2 regions of the Kitasatospora sp. NPDC024654 genome follow, and region 2 is predicted to be linked to the other one. Evidence: riboswitches for the same ligand, from Rfam matches in the RefSeq annotation. Region 2 holds a riboswitch; the other holds the start of a gene.

Region 1 (7,748 bases), on a different contig from region 2:
CGCGCTGTTCCGGCCGCACGGCTTGGCCGGACACGCGTACTGGTGGACCATCGCGCCGTTCCACGCCCTGGTCTTCGGCACCATGGCCCGCAACATCGCCCACCGGGCGCGGCAGCTCATGGCCTCCGCCGACGCTCACTCCGCGCGCCTCGGCCTGCCTGACGACCCCACCGTGCCGCCCACCGGAAGGGGGACACGGTGAAGGCCTCGGTCGCGCTGTTCACCGCCGACCTGCGCGTTCACGACAACCCCGTGCTGAGCTCGGCGCTGGCGGACGCGAACGGCACAGTGGTGCCGCTCTTCGTCCTGGACCCGGCAGTGGATCGGGCCGGATTCCTGGTGCCCAATCGGGCCGCGTTCCTCGCCGACTGCCTCGCGGACCTCGACGCGGCGCTGCGGAAGCGCGGCGGACGCCTGATCGTCCGACACGGCGACGTGGTGGAGCAGGTGTGCCGGGTGGCGCACGAGGCGGGCGCCGGTACCGTACACGTCGCGGGCGGGGTGAGCGGCCACGCGACGCGTCGTGAGAACCGGCTGCGGAGGGCGCTGTCCGCGTCCGGCCGCGAACTGCGGGTGCACGACGCCGTGGTGACGGTGCTGGCTCCGGGGCAGGTCCTGCCGTCCGGGGCGAAGTCCAAGGACCACTTCGCGGTCTTCACTCCGTACTTCCGCCGCTGGTGCTCCGAGACGCCACGCGGTGTCCTCCGGGCGCCCCGCGGGATCAGCACCCCGGAGGTGCGTTCCGACCCGCCGCCGAAGGCTGCCGACCTGGCAGGCGGGCGGGTGTCGCCGGCACTGCCCCCCGGGGGCGAGGGCGAGGGCCGCGGACGAATGCGTCGCTGGGAGTCGGCCGCCTTGGACGAGTACGCCGACCGGCACGACGACCTGGCGGGCGACGCGACCTCACGCCTGTCGCCGTACCTGCACTTCGGCTGTCTCTCGGCGGTGGAGCTGGTGGGGCGGGCGCGGGCCCGCGGCGGCGCCGGAGCGGACGCCTTCGTGCGGCAGCTGGCCTGGCGTGACTTCCACCACCAGGTACTCGCCGCACGCCCCGACGCGGCCCACCAGGACTACCGGCCGCGCGGCGACCGGTGGCGGCACGACGCCGAGGAGATCGCCGCATGGCGGGACGGCCGAACCGGCTACCCCGTGGTGGACGCGGGGATGCGCCAGTTGCGGCACGAGGGCTGGATGCACAACCGGGCGCGACTGCTGACGGCCAGCTTCCTGGCCAAGACCCTCTACGTCGACTGGCGCGTCGGGGCCGCTCACTTCCTGGACCTGCTGGTCGACGGAGATGTGGCGAACAACCAGCTCAACTGGCAGTGGGTGGCGGGCACCGGTACCGACACCCGGCCGAACCGGGTGCTCAATCCACTCGCGCAGGCCACCCGCTTCGACCCCGACGGTGCCTACGTGCGGCGGTGGGTCCCCGAGCTCGCCTCGGTCGGCGGCGCCGCCGTGCACCGCCCCTGGCGGTTGCCCGCCACCGAACGCGCACGGCTCGACTACCCCGACCCCATCGTCGACCTCGAACAGGCCCTCGCCCGCTTCCGGCAGGCGCGCCGCATCGACTGACACCGTCCTCGCCTCCGGCCGTCCACCGTGGCGGCCTCCTTCACGACGACCATGCGCGCCCTGCCGCACACTACGCAATCTCCGTTGCCGTTCTGGCAAGCTGGGGGCATGGACGACGACCTCGACCGAACGCTCGACGCGGTCGGACCCCGGCTACGCGCGCTGCGCCGCCAGCGAGAGACGACGCTGGCCGACCTGTCGGCAGCGACCGGCATCTCGGTGAGCACCCTGTCCCGGCTGGAGTCCGGCACCCGCCGGCCCAACCTCGAACTGCTACTCCCCCTGGCCAGAGCCCACGGCGTCACGCTCGACGAACTCGTCGGCGCCCCGCCCACCGGAGACCCGCGCATCCACCTGCGCCCCGTCACCCGCCACGGCATGACCATGCTGCCCCTGACCCGCCGGGCCGGCGGCATCCAGGCGTACAAACTGGTGATCCCGGCCGGCAGCTCTCGGAAGGACGCCGATCCACAGACCCACGAGGGTTACGAGTGGCTCTACGTCCTCAACGGACGGCTGCGGCTCGTCCTCGGGGACCACGATCTGGTGCTCTCCCCCGGGGAGGCGGCCGAGTTCGACACCCGCGTGCCGCACTGGTTCGGCGCCGTCGATGCCGAACCGGTCGAGTTCCTCAGCCTGTTCGGCGGGCAGGGGGAACGCGCGCACCTCCGCGCACGCCCCAGGACGGAACACTCATCCGGACGACCCGGCCAGGGGCCACCGTCAGATGGTCCCGGGTGACGGACCAGGGCGAGGTGCTCGGCCGGCTGCTCCCGGCCGGGCGACGCCCTCCCCGGGACGACAACCCGCGGCGGCGGGCGCCCAACGGACGAGACGGCGGCCCACGGGCCTGAGCCGCAGCCGTACGCCGGGCACCGAGTGGAGGTGACCCGGCGTACGGCCCGGTCGGCGTCAGACCGCGCGGGCCCGCCGGTAGGCGGCCAGATCGCCCACCGAGATGAGGGCGAGTCCTTCTCGTTCGGCGAGGTCCAGCAGATCGTCCAGCCTCGCCATGCCCCAGTCGGATCGGACGAGCTCGCACATGGTGGTCACGCCGGACAGCCCGGCCAGGCGGGACAGATCGACGGCGGCCTCGGTGTGGCCGTCGCGTTCCAGCACACCGCCACGGGCGGCCCGCACGGGGAAGATGTGGCCGGGACGGGCGAAGTCGACCGGTCGGGCGGCCGGATCGGCCAACGCCCGTAGAGTGCGGGCGCGTTCGTCCGCCGGAATCCCGGTGGTGCCGCCGGCGACCAAGTCCACCGAGACGGTGAAGGCCGTGCCGTGCAGTCCCGTGTTGTCGTCGACCATCTGGGGCAGGTCGAGTTCCGCGCAGCGCTCGTACGGGAGTGCCGCGCAGACCACAGCGGACGTGCGGTCCAGCAGGTAGCGGATCGCGGTCTCGTCGGTGAACTCGGCGGCCACCATGAGGTCGCCCTCGTTCTCGCGGGACTCGTCGTCGAAGACGATCACGAAGCCGCCGCGGCGGAAGGACTCGATCGCCTGCTCCACGCGCTGCAGGTGGTCGGTTCGGGTCAGTTGTGCCATGGTCATGTGCTCTCCTGCGTTCCGGGCCGTCCGGGCGATCGGAAGTCGCCCAGGCCGGCTTCACTGGTCTGCGAGAGAACGCGGCCATGGGGCAGACCCCGCGCGCAAGCGCGCGCAGGCTGCCCCATGGGACGGCGTGGCGCGCGACGGGGACACGATGACGGCAGACGGCCCGCCCCCGTTGCGCGCACGTCGTTCCGGGGAGAAGCGAGCACCAGTTCGCCGACGGCCCGTCAGGGGACACCGCCGGTCGGACAGTGGATCGCCGCGCACTGCCTTCCATCCGGACTTTCACCGTCGGTCCTGGAGTTCCACCAGGTCAACCAGCCGATGGCTTCGGCTGGGTCGCGGACTTTCACCGCCGGTTCGGAATTGCACCGACCCCGGAGCGCGCGAACACTCAGGGGGATCATGGCACAACTTCGCCCTGCTGCTGACGTGTTCTCCCACACATTCCTGATCTGGCGTCAGCTGACCGCCGGGGAGGCACCGCGGTGGGTGGCATGCTGTGGGTGCGGCGCCACCATTGACCACCGCGACCACCAGGGGTGGTCACCGGCCCGCCGCGCCCGGTGGCCGACCACGACGGACCGGCTGGCGGTCCGCCGGCGCACTCGCCGCGGCCTCCCCGGACCACGGGGGTGTGATCGATCGGGCGGTCCGGCCGAGAACCAGCCCGCGAACGCCCACCCGGGGCGACCCGCCGCGTCGGGCCGCCCTGGAGCGCGTGGGATCAGGGGCCTGCTCAAGGATCGCGGGCGGGAGCCGGTGGACGAGCGGCGATGGACGGTCGAGCACCGCTGGGCATGACAACGGCGCCCCCTCAGCGCGGCCCGTGAGACGGCGTCGCTGCCGCGCCAGACGCCGGCTCATGCCGCCCGGCGACCGGCGAGCGGGAGCCAGGGGCATGGCCTCCCGCGCGCCGGGCGGGAGCGGACCGTAGGCTGCCACCATGACCGATGTTTTGACGCCGAGTCCCGCCGAGGCCTTCGAGATGCTGCTCGCCGGCAACCTCCGGTTCGTCGCCGGCCTGCCCCAGCACCCGAACCAGGACGCCGCCCGCCGTACCGAGACCGCTCCGGGCCAGAGCCCGTTCGCGGTGTTGTTCGGGTGCTCCGACTCCCGCCTGGCCGCGGAGATCATCTTCGACCGGGGGCTGGGCGACATGTTCGTGGTCCGCACGGCCGGGCACGTCGTGGGCACCGAGGTCCTGGGCAGCATCGAGTACGGGGTGAGCGTGCTGGAGTGCCCGCTGGTCGTGGTCCTGGGCCACGACTCGTGCGGGGCGATCGCCGCCGCCCGCGCCGCCGCCGACGGCGGCAGGACGCCGGGCGGATTCGTACGGGACGTGGTCGAACGGGTGACCCCGAGCGTGCTCGCCGCGCGCGCCGCCGGACGGGACGAACCGGAGGAGATCCTCCACGAGCACATAAGGAGCACCGTCGACCTGCTGCTGGACCGCTCCCGTATCCTCGCCGAGCGCGTCGCCGCCGGCCGGCTCGCGGTCGCGGGCCTGTCCTACCGCCTGGCCGACGGCAGCGCGCACCTGGTCGCCGCCAGGGGCCTTCCCGCCCCTGCCGTCACAGCGTGACATCCGGTCACAACGGGGGCACCTCCGCGGGTCGCTCGCCGCTCGGCGCCGCTGAAGACCGGCGGAGCCGGCCACCCCGGTTCCGCGTCCACCATGCCCGCCATCACTGAATTGACAATCAGTTTCATCAGGACCGGCGCAACGCCCAGGGCAGGAAGAACCACAGCCCCGCGAACATCAACATGCTGGCGCCGGTGACGGCGATCGCGGCCGCGCGACCGAGAACCACGTCGATCAGCAGGAGCACGACGCCGTTCAGCGCGAGCGCGAGGAAGACCAGGCCCACCAAGGCGAGCCGGGTCGACAGCTCCACGATCCGGCGCTTGGCCCCGCGGTGGAACAGGCCCCGGTGCAAGGCCACCGGGGTGGCCAGGACCGCGGAGGAGACCACGGTCAGCAGCAGGGCGGTGACGTAGACGCCCTGCTGGACATCGCTCAGCTGCGCGAAGCGCGGCGTGAACGCCACGCCGAGGAGGAAGGCGAACACGATCTGGACGCCGGTCTGCACGACACGGAGTTCTTGGAGCAGCTCGACCAGGTTCCGGTCGGCCCGTTCCTCGGTCGTCTCGTGACGCTGCGGCACAGGGGGGTGCTCCGGCTGTTCCTGCATGGATCCCAATGTCGCCCGATGCGCGGGAGCACGCGAGCCAGGTTCGTCCGCACCCTGATCCGGCCGCGCCGGGGGCCGGTCCTGGCAGCCCGGCGCGGGTGGCCCGGACTCCCGGGGAGGGGGCGTGATCGAAGCGGACGGCTTCCCCGTTCACCGCGACGGTGATCCGGGTCGCGGGCCCGGCCCACCTTCCGCCCGGCCCATGCGGACATGGCGTGTCAGGTCCGCCGGCCGGGGAAGACGTTGGGCTGGTCACGTCCGGTGGACGGAAACAGTCGAGAGGTGGAGGAAGCCAGATGAGTGCGAAGGTGCGGTACGCGATCGGAGCCGAGGTCCACTGTGCGGACGGCGACTACGGGCGCCTGGAGCGCGTGGTGATCGATCCGGTGGCGCGCAGGGTCACCCATCTCGTGGTGGGCGGCCGCAACGAGGCGAACCGCCTGGTGCCCGTGGGCCTGGTCGACGAGGAGCAGGCCGACGAGGACACCGGAGCGGGTGCCGCCGAGGGCATCCGGCTACGCTGCGGCACCGCCGCGCTGGAGCGGCTGGACCCGGCGGAGGAGACCGGGTTCCTCCCCGGCGGCACCCACGAGTTGGGCTACGCGCCCGACCAGGCGATCATCTGGCCCTACTACGGCCTGGGCGTGGGCGCGATGGGACTGACGCCCGCCATGCTGCGGGCGGACACGCAACCCAGGACGACGACGTACGACCGGGTGCCCACCGGTGAGGTCCAGATCCGGCACGGGGACCACGTCGAAGCCACGGACGGTGACATCGGTCGGGTCCAGGGTCTGGTGATCGACCCGCAGGACCACGCCGTGACACACGTGCTCCTCCAGGAAGGCCACCTGTGGGGGAGGAAGACCGTCGCCATCCCCATCCGCGCGACCACCTGGACCAGCGGCACCGTCAAGGTCCGGCTGAGCAAGGCGGAGCTCGGCGATCTGCCGCCGGTGGAACTCGACTCCCGGCACTGACTCGGGCCGGTCGAGGACCTCCGCTGCTCCCGCGCCGCCGAGGCGGGGCCGCGCCGGGCCCGGTCTCCGCATCGGGCGGCGCCTCACGGCTGGCGGGACATGGACCTGATGCCCCTGCCGAACGTGGCCACCAGCGCGGAGGCGGCGACCAGGAGCGGGAAGACCAGCATCGCCGTGCGGCCGGGGACGTGGGCCAGCAGCACTCCGGCGAGGGCGGGTGCCAGAGCGGCCGCCGAGGTGGCGGCCAGGAGGAGCAGGCTGACCACCCGACCCTGGAGGTGGTCCGGGGTGACGGCCGCCTGGTAGCCGAAGAGGGCGGCGTTGGCGGTGGGACCGAGGAACAGCGCGGCGGCGAGGGGCACCGCGGTCACGATGCTGGTGGACACCAGCACACTGAGCGCCATCAGTGCGGTGGTGGACCAGCAGATCACCGTGATCAGCGTCGGCAGGCGCAGTCGGCGCTGCAGGGCCGGAGCGGCGACGGCACCGAGGAGACCGCCCACAGCGATGATCATGCTGACCAGGCCGACGAGGAGCGGCGGGAGTCCGGAGCGTCGCAAGGAGATGGTCATCGCGAAGATCATGCCGGTGAAGGCCATGTTGAGCGGGGCGGCGATCACGAGCAGGGCCCGGAGGAACGGACTGCCCAGGACGAACCGCAGGCCCTCCCCTCCGAGGCCGCCTCCGGAGGGGGCCGTGGCCGGCCGGGGCTGTTGCAGGGGCCGGCGGATGCACAGGACGGCCGAAAGCGACAGCAGGAAGCTGAGGGCGTTGCCGAAGAACGGCAGCGCCTTGCCCAGCCCGAACAGCAGGCCCCCCAGGGGCGGCCCGACCAGCGACGTGCCGTACGCCCGTGCCTCGTTGCGGGCGACGGCGGTGACGATCTGATCCTGACCCACCAGGCTGCGGACCGCGGCGTGTTCGGCGGTGCTGAAGACGGCGGTCGCGGCAGCGCTCCCGGCGACCACCGCCAGGATCACGGCCAGACCGGCGGCACCGGCCTCGACCGCGCAGGCGAGGACCGCGTACACGACGAGCCGGAAGACGTCACAGAAGATCATCAGCCGGCGCCGGTCGAAGCGGTCGACGAGGAGGCCGGCCGGCAGCCGGGAGATCATCGTGACGGCGAAACCGACCGTGCCGACGAAGCCGGCCCGTGCCGGCGACCGGGTCAGCTGGAACACCAGGAGGGGCAGCGCCAGGTCGGCCATGGCACTGCCGGTGTCCGAGAGGCACTGGCCGGTCCAGAGCAGGTTGAAGGCGCGGTTGCGCCACAGGCTCGGCGGCCGGCTGGTCCGGGACGTGTCGATGGCGTCCCCGGTGAGTGGCTGTGTCACGTCGACTCCGTCGTGGAAACGATCAGCATCTTCGTCACCGAACCGCTGTCGGCGACGACGTCGCGCAGGTGCCGGAAGCCCAGACGCCGGCACATCGCCAGGCT
Region 2 (7,748 bases):
TCGCCCGGCTCGACCTGGATCGGCCGGCGGTCCTTGACCTTCAGGCCGTGCTCGGTGAGCGCGGTCAGCTTGTCGGGATTGTTGGTGAGCAGCGTCAGCGAGCGCACGCCCAGGTCGGTGAGCATCTGCCCGCCGATGCTGTAGTCGCGGGCGTCGACCGGCAGGCCGAGGTCGAGGTTGGCGTCCACGGTGTCACGGCCCTGCTCTTGGAGCTGGTAGGCGCGCAGCTTGTGGACCAGGCCGATGCCGCGGCCCTCCTGGCCGCGCAGGTAGAGCAGCACGCCGCGGCCGGACTCGGCGATCTGGGCGAGCGAGGCCTGCAGCTGCGGACCGCAGTCGCAGCGCAGCGAGCCGAAGACGTCGCCGGTCAGGCACTCCGAGTGGACCCGGACCAGCACGTCCTCGCCGTCGGGCAGCCGTCCGTCGGCGTCCAGGCCGCCGGCCACCAGGGCGATGTGCTCGACGCCGTCCAGCGTGCCGTGGTAGCCCACCGCGGTGAAGTCGCCGTACGCCGTGGGCAGGGTGGTGACGGCCGCCCGGTCCACGTGCAGCTCGGTGCGGCGGCGGTAGGCGATCAGGTCCTCGATCGAGATGATCGCCAGGCCGTGCTGGCGGGCGAACGCGACCAGCTCGGGCAGCCGGGCCATGGTGCCGTCGTCGTTGACCACCTCGCAGATCGCCGCGGCCGGGGGCAGGCCGGCCAGCCGGGCCAGGTCGACGCCGGCCTCGGTGTGGCCGGGGCGGACCAGTACGCCGCCGTCCGCCGCGCGCAGCGGGAAGACGTGGCCGGGCCGGGTCAGGTCACCGGCGGTGGTGGCCTCGGTGGCCAGCAACCGGATGGTCCGGGCCCGGTCGGCCGCCGAGATGCCGGTGGAGATCTTGTCCCGGGCGTCCACCGAGACCGTGTAGGCGGTGCCCTTGCGGTCCTCGTTGACCCGGGTCATCGGGGGCAGCGCCAGCCGGTCGGCGTCCGCGTTGGTCATCGGCACGCAGATCACGCCGGAGGAGTAACGGATGGTGAAGGCCAGCAGCTCGGGGGTGGCGGCCGAGGCGGCGAAGATGATGTCGCCCTCGTTCTCGCGGTCCTCGTCGTCCACCACGATGACCGGGCGGCCGGCCGCGATGTCGGCGATGGCGCGCTCGACCGGGTCGAGGCTGAGGTCGGGGGTGCTCATGCCGGGGCTCCCTGCAGGTTCGGGGCGGTGGAGGCGTTGCGCGGGGCCCGGCTGCGCAGCCACCAGGCGCGCAGGCCGAGCAGGACCAGGACGAAGTAGATGCTGTAGGTCAGGCCGGAGAAGGTGTAGCCGCTGTTGAACGCGAGCGGGACGCCGACCAGGTCGACGGCGATCCAGGCGAACCAGAACTCCACCCAGCCGCGGGCCTGGGCGACCATCGCCGCCAGGGTGCCGACGAAGATGTAGGCGTCCGACCAGGGGCTCCAGGACATCCACGGGAACTGGGTGAAGATGAGGGCCGCCGCGACGGTCAGCAGCGCGGTGGCGCCGACCAGCAGCGCGCGTTCCTTCCAGCTGGCGAACCGGACCGCGATCGCGCCGGTGTCGCGGATCCCGCGCTGCCAGCGGGACCAGCCCCAGATCGCGGTGACGATCACGATCAGCTGCTTGCCGACCAGGCCGGGCAGGTGACCGGAGAGGTAGGCCCCGGCCAGCACCACGCCGGAGAGCAGCTGGACCGGCCAGCTCCAGACCGAGCGCCGCCAGCCGAGCGCGAGGGCGGCCAGGCCCAGCAGGTTGCCGATCATGTCGGTCCACAGCACGTGCTGGCCGAATATCGAAAACGCCACGCTGTTGAGCCAGTTCACGAGACGCCCTCCGAACGGGCCAGCGTGGTGGGGTTGTTGGTGGGGATGTTGATGATGCTGCCGACGCCGTCGGCCCGGGCTGCCAGCAGCCGCTCGACGTACTTGGCGAGGACGTCCACCTCGAGGTTGACCGGCTCGCCAACTTCCTTGGCACCGAGGGTGGTCAGGGCGAGCGTGGCGGGGATCAGGCTGACCGTGAAGGTGTCGGCGGCGGCCTCCACCACCGTCAGGCTGATGCCGTCCACCGTGATCGAACCCTTGTCGACCAGGTAGCGGGAGATGCTCGACGGCAGCGAGAACCGCAGCACCTCCCAGCGGGGCTTGCCCTCCGCGTCCAGCTCGCCGGGGGCACGCTCGAGCAGGATGCCGGTGGCGTCGACGTGCCCCTGGACCAGGTGGCCGCCGAGCCGGGCGCCGAGTGCCATGGCCCGCTCCAGATTGACCCGGGAGCCGGGGACCAGCGCGCCCAGGCTGGAGCGGTGCAGCGTCTCGGCCATCACGTCGGCACTGAACTCACCACCGCCGGAAGCCAGTTGCTCAGGAGTGTCGACGACGGTCAGGCAGACACCGTTGACCGCGATGGAGTCGCCGTGCCGGGCCCCGGTACAGACCAGCGGACCGCGCAGGCGCAGGCGCGAGGAGTCGCCGAACTCCTCGATGGAGACGACCTCGCCGAGCTCTTCGATGATGCCGGTGAACACCCGGGTTCTCCTCGCGCTTGGGGCGCGGACTCCGGGGCGGCAGATGCATGGGAAACCGTAACGGGCTGATGCCGGTGCGAATGCCAGAGAGCTGGCAGAATCCGGATCCGGGTCGCCGAAGATCCACCCCATGTGATGGGGTGCTTCGCCGCCGCAGAGGACTCTGCCGCTCACCTCAACGCGATCCCCCGGAACGGGGAACCACGGCACCGCTTGGCCCGTCGCGCACGCCTCCCATCCGGACTTTAACCGTCGGTCCAGGAATTTCACCTGGTCAACCGGCCGCTGGCTGCGGACGGGTCGCGGACTGTAACCGCCGGTTCGGATTTTCACCGACCCCGGAGTGCGCTGAACGTCACTGCTCTTACGTGGCTCATTGTGCCATGATCCGCAACCACTGAGGGAGAGGGCTGCGCTGTGGGCTGTTTCACTCCGCCCCACGGGAATACGAGCGGCACGCGGGGGGATGGGGTGGGGACTGTTCCGGGATCACCTTGATCCCCGCCGGGGGCCGGGCAACGGGGCGGGTGCTGCCCCTGCTCATCCACCCGTACGAGCTAACTCCCGCGTCCCGTCGGGCGCTCCGCCACCCTGGGCGCCCAGGGCGTGCGCAGGCAGCACCACCGTGGTGGGTGCTCGTCCCCGGTGGTCCACAACGGCGGGACGGGGAGCGGCAGCTGACTCAAGACCAGTGCGGTCCCGCCCCGTTGGGCGCGCGGGCGCGGGAGTCACGGGTGGGCTCCGGTCAGGACGTGGAGCGCGAGCGTGAGGGCGGAGTCCCGGTCGTGGGAGAGCTCGTCGTCGGTGAAGACCGGTGTGGGCGGGTCCGGCGGGAAGCCGGCGCCGTCGAAGCTGCGGCCGTCCTGGGTGAGATAGCGCTCGTTGGGGAGCTCGAAGGTCCAGCCCTTGCCGTTGGGCAGGTCGCGGCCCAGGGTGTCGGAGAAGACGCCTTGGGTGGCGGCACCGATCCGGATCGGTTGCCGGTGGCGCCCCATCAGCGCCTGGAGGAACGTCTCGGCGGCGCTCATGCTCGCGCTGCTGGTCAACAGCGCGACCGGGCCGGTGAACGCGGGCCCGGGCGACGCGGGGACCGGGACCGACTGCGGGCGGGTGAACCGGCTGGGATCCGCCGGGTCGTCGCGGGCCTGTTTGCGGTAGGCGAGGTAGGACACGTCCGTGAGCCGGGAGGCGATCTGGAGGCCGAGCCGATCGGAGCCACCGCCGTTCAGCCGCAGGTCCACCACCAGGGCACGCAGTGCGTCCGCACCGCTGGTGCGGGCCGGGGTGAACACCGCGTCCAGCGCCCGGGCCAGCTCCGCCTGGTTCGCCGACGAGGCGTCCGAGTCGGTGTAGCGGGCGAAGGATGTGACGCGCAGGTAGCCGATCCCACCTGGAAGATCGGCATAGCCGACCTTCCCCTTGGCGAAAGTGGTCAGGGGGCGGCCGAGCCGGTCGTTCACGGTCTGCCAGGCCCGGTCGGTGAAGCCGTCCTGGAGTATCGGCAGGGTGCCCGGCCGAGGTTGCCAGAACTGGCCCGTGCTGCCGGCCAGGATGCCCACGTGGGCATCGCCCAGCGGTCGCACGGTCGCGCTGAGGACCGCGAAGAGCTCGGCATCCGTCGTCCGGGCGGTCAACTCGGGCCGGTAGCGCGCTCGCACCGCCTCCCAGTCGACGCCCTTGGCCGCGAAGAACGGGTAGTTCTCCGCGAAGGTCGCCCAGAAGACGTCGAAGACCGCGCGCGGATCGCTGCTCGGCGGCCGGGTGCAGACAGCGGGCAGGGCCGGCAGTCGGCGCAGCTGGATGTCGGTGACATCATCCCCGTGGTTCAGCACGGCGGTGTCCGGGTCGGCGCCCGGGCGGACGGTGACTTCGGGGTGGCCGTCCACCGAGAACCACACCGCGCCGGAGGAGTCGGCGGGACCGGTCCGCTGCCCGCTCAGCTCACCGGGCAGGGCGCCGGCGCACGAGACGTCGAAGGTGCGCAGCCGGCCGCCCCGGATGGTCAGGACGGTGCCGTAGCCATCCGTCTGCCAGACCCCCTCGACCGGGCTCCGGCGGCGGGCTGGGACGGCGGGAGCCGGGGGTGTGGCCGCCGACGCGGCGGGAGCTGTCACCGCCGCCAGCAGTCCGGCCACGGTCGCCGCGCCGCCCGTCAGCACCGCGCGCCGGGGCGGTCCGCCCTGCTGCCGGCTCTGCCTCACCACGCCCTGTCGCTGCGTCCGGTTCCTCATCACGCACCTCCGCCGGATTCCTGTGGTCCGAGAGTGCGGGGGGCAGTTGCGCACACCCCGCACCGGCTTTCACAAGGGACGCTACGGTGGGTAGTGATCCAGTGTCGCTGGCGTGAGCACCCGTCTTTTTCCTGGGGTGGGCACCAGCCACAGAACTGGTGCCAACACCACTGCGACGGGGGGCGATGGGTCCACCGGCGGTCCGGACGCGACGAGTGCGTCCGCATCGGTCGTCCGGTCAGGAGCCGCGCTGCCCGGCAGGGGTCTTCACGGTCGAAGGCAACCCGCTCGCGGACGGACGCGGCGACGGGACGGGCTGGTCGTCTCCGCCCGAACCGCCGACCGGGCGCGAGAACCAGCCCTCCTGGCTCCGGTCACGGATCACGAACGCCGTCACCGGCGCTCCCGCCGGCACCACCGTCACCAGATCGTCCACCCGGAACCCCGGCCAGGCCGGCCCGGTGAACGTGACCGGGCCACTCGGCACCGTCGGCGGCAGCAGCGGGTTGCCGCACGCGCAGCGCACCCGCGGCAGCCCTCGGTTGTCGATCAGCACCGCGGTGCCCGCCTGCAGGACCGACTGGAAGCCCGTCGCGATGCCGTCGGCGAAGCCGTGGTTGGTCACCCGGGTGTCGGAACGCAGCACCACCGGGGTGAGCCTGCCGAGGTAGAACGGGATGTCGCCGACCGGGACACCCTCGACCCCGGCCCACGCGTGCGCCTTGTCGACATGACCCACGAGGTAGTCCGTCAGCTTGGCCACCTCGCAGCTGCCGAGGCGCTCGGTGCCGCCGTAGAGGCCCGCCGTCCCACCGTCGACCGGTCGGAACCCGACGGCGGAGGCCGAGCCGACGGCGGACGGGGGGCCGCCGGACGGGGAGCCCGGCGGGCCGGCCGAGGAGCTCGCCACCGAGCCCGTGAACGGATCCGGCCCGGGAGCGTCGGCCGCCTGCAGGAGAACCGGGACGGACGCGACGACAGGCTGGTTCGTCTCCGGCTGGCGCTCCACCAGCACCGCACCCAGCGCGACCACCAGCCCCGCGAGCACCGCGCCGAGCGCGAGCGAACGCGGCCGGCGCCACCACGGCCGCCGGGGACCTCCGTCACCGCCGGCCATCACCATGTGCGGCAGCGGTTCCACCGGGGGTCCGGACGGCGGCCCCGGCCGGCCCGACGCACCCGACGGTGGCTCGGGCGGCGGACCTGACGGCGGTTCGGAGCGCACGGCCCATTCTCCCCTCCCCCGCCCGGGCCACCGCAACCGCAGCTCCGCGCCCGGGTGACCGCCGGCCCGCGGCGCAGGACCGGCGCCGCCCACCCCGAGCGGGTGGACGGCGGCCGGACGGACGCTCGGCCGGCGGCCCGCAGGCACGGTGAGCGCGGACCGCCACGGCGGGCGGCCGGCGCGCCCCGGCCACGCTCCCGTCCCACCGGCCTCGGCCCGCGGGCCGATCAGCACCGATCGGTACCGTGCACGACAGCGTGAAGGCTACCTCGAAGCCCCGCTCGGGCAGTGGGCCGGCCCGCAGGGTGCCGCCGTGGACCCGGACCCGCCGCCGCATCCCGATCACCTCGTGGCCGCCGCCGGGCGACGTGGCCGCGGCCGGCCGGTGCCGAGGCCGGCCGGACGGGCGGCGCCAGGCGATCTTCGACTACCAAGCGTGATAGCTTCGCCACCGAACGAGAGGTCCGCCCATGGCCCGGCCGCTTCGACCGCCAGGCGTACCCGACTCAGGCCACGGCCGGCCTGGCCGCACCACCCGCCCCGAAGAGGACCCATGCCACGGATCACCCCTTCTGACATCACGTCACCCACCTTGCCGGAAGGGCCGGTCGAGCGAATCCGCGAGCCCGCGGTGACGACGCTGCGGCAGGACGTCGACGTCGCCCGGGCCCCGCTGGCCGGGGTGCCGCTGGCGGTGGCGGGCGGCAGCACGGCCGGCACGCTGGCCGCCCGCCACCTGCGGGCGCTCGGCTGCACCACCGCCCCGGCCCGGGAGTTGGCGACGGCGGCGGGGCAGGCGGCCCGGCTGGTCCTGGGCCCCGGCCCGGCGGGTCCGGCGGCCGACGGCACCGATCGCGACATCGACTGCGTGATCGACTGGGCAGGTCCGGTGGACCTCCCGCTGGCGAGCGAGGCCGACGCCCAGGCGGCCTGCGGGATCGCCGCCGTGCACGGCCGCCGGTACGGCGCACCGACCCCGCTGGGGATCGACTACGCGGGGGCGATGGCCGGAGTGCTCGCCGTCCAGGGCCTGTTGGCGGCCCGCTGCGCCGGCCTGCGCGGCGCTCCGGTGCGCGGGGTGCGGACCTCGGTCGCCGGGGCCGCGCTGCTCGCCGTCGGGCAGTACCTGGCAGCCGCCACCGCCGACGACCCCGACCGCACGGGCCGACCCGACCGCACGGCCCCCGAGGACACCGCGCCCGAAAGCGCGGCCGCCGGCCCGCCGTTCACCAGTCGGGACGGCGTCCGGTTCGAGATCGAGTCGCTCGACGCCGGCCCCTGGCTGGAGTTCTGGTCCCGGCTCGGCGTCGATCGCCGCCCGATCGGCCGCGGTTGGCCCTCCTTCCAGCTCCGGTTCTCCTCGGCCCGGTGCCCGTTGCCGCCCGAACTCGCCGCCGCTGCCACGCGGTCGGACTACCACGAGATCGTCACCGCGGCTGGCCGCGCGGGCGTCGGCATCGTCCCGGTGCGCGAGGACGCGCCCGACCCGTACCCGACACCGCCCTGGCAGATCGCCCGGGCCGGCGGTCGACCGCCCCGCCCGGCCGGGCCGATCGCGCCACGGACGGGCGGCGTGCGGCTGCCGCTGGCCGGGCTGGTGGTGGTGGAGATGACCCGGCGACTCCAAGGCCCCCTCGCCGGGCACCTGTTGGCGCTGCTCGGCGCCGAGCTGGTGCGGGTCGAGCCGCTCGGTGGCGATCCGCTGCGCGGTGTACCGCCGATGGCGGGCGACGATTCGGCCCGGTTCCACGCGCTCAACCGCGGCAAGC

What was found. A riboswitch is a leader RNA that binds a small molecule or an ion and turns the genes downstream of it on or off. The one in region 2 is predicted to bind FMN.
Region 1: linked by a shared signal. The riboswitch ahead of ribB (3,4-dihydroxy-2-butanone-4-phosphate synthase) and the one ahead of ACZ38L_RS25495 (riboflavin synthase) in region 2 are both predicted to bind FMN.

What each region holds. Positions count from the first base shown of each region.
Region 1 is NZ_JBVHLF010000011.1:120,029-127,776, reverse strand. It holds gene ACZ38L_RS09725 (SDR family oxidoreductase) at 1-202, shown strand, start outside; gene ACZ38L_RS09720 (cryptochrome/photolyase family protein) at 199-1,578, shown strand; gene ACZ38L_RS09715 (helix-turn-helix domain-containing protein) at 1,687-2,319, shown strand; gene ribB (3,4-dihydroxy-2-butanone-4-phosphate synthase) at 2,491-3,126, opposite strand; FMN riboswitch at 3,392-3,522, opposite strand; gene ACZ38L_RS09705 (carbonic anhydrase) at 4,079-4,717, shown strand; gene ACZ38L_RS09700 (DUF6328 family protein) at 4,845-5,327, opposite strand; gene ACZ38L_RS09695 (hypothetical protein) at 5,624-6,307, shown strand; gene ACZ38L_RS09690 (MFS transporter) at 6,391-7,644, opposite strand; gene ACZ38L_RS09685 (GNAT family N-acetyltransferase) at 7,641-7,748, opposite strand, start outside.
Region 2 is NZ_JBVHLF010000048.1:47,681-55,428, forward strand. It holds gene ACZ38L_RS25485 (bifunctional 3,4-dihydroxy-2-butanone-4-phosphate synthase/GTP cyclohydrolase II) at 1-1,175, opposite strand, end outside; gene ACZ38L_RS25490 (nicotinamide mononucleotide transporter family protein) at 1,172-1,762, opposite strand; gene ACZ38L_RS25495 (riboflavin synthase) at 1,819-2,523, opposite strand; FMN riboswitch at 2,746-2,873, opposite strand; gene ACZ38L_RS25500 (S41 family peptidase) at 3,252-4,754, opposite strand; gene ACZ38L_RS25505 (DUF6777 domain-containing protein) at 4,993-5,895, opposite strand; gene ACZ38L_RS25510 (CoA transferase) at 6,572-7,748, shown strand, end outside.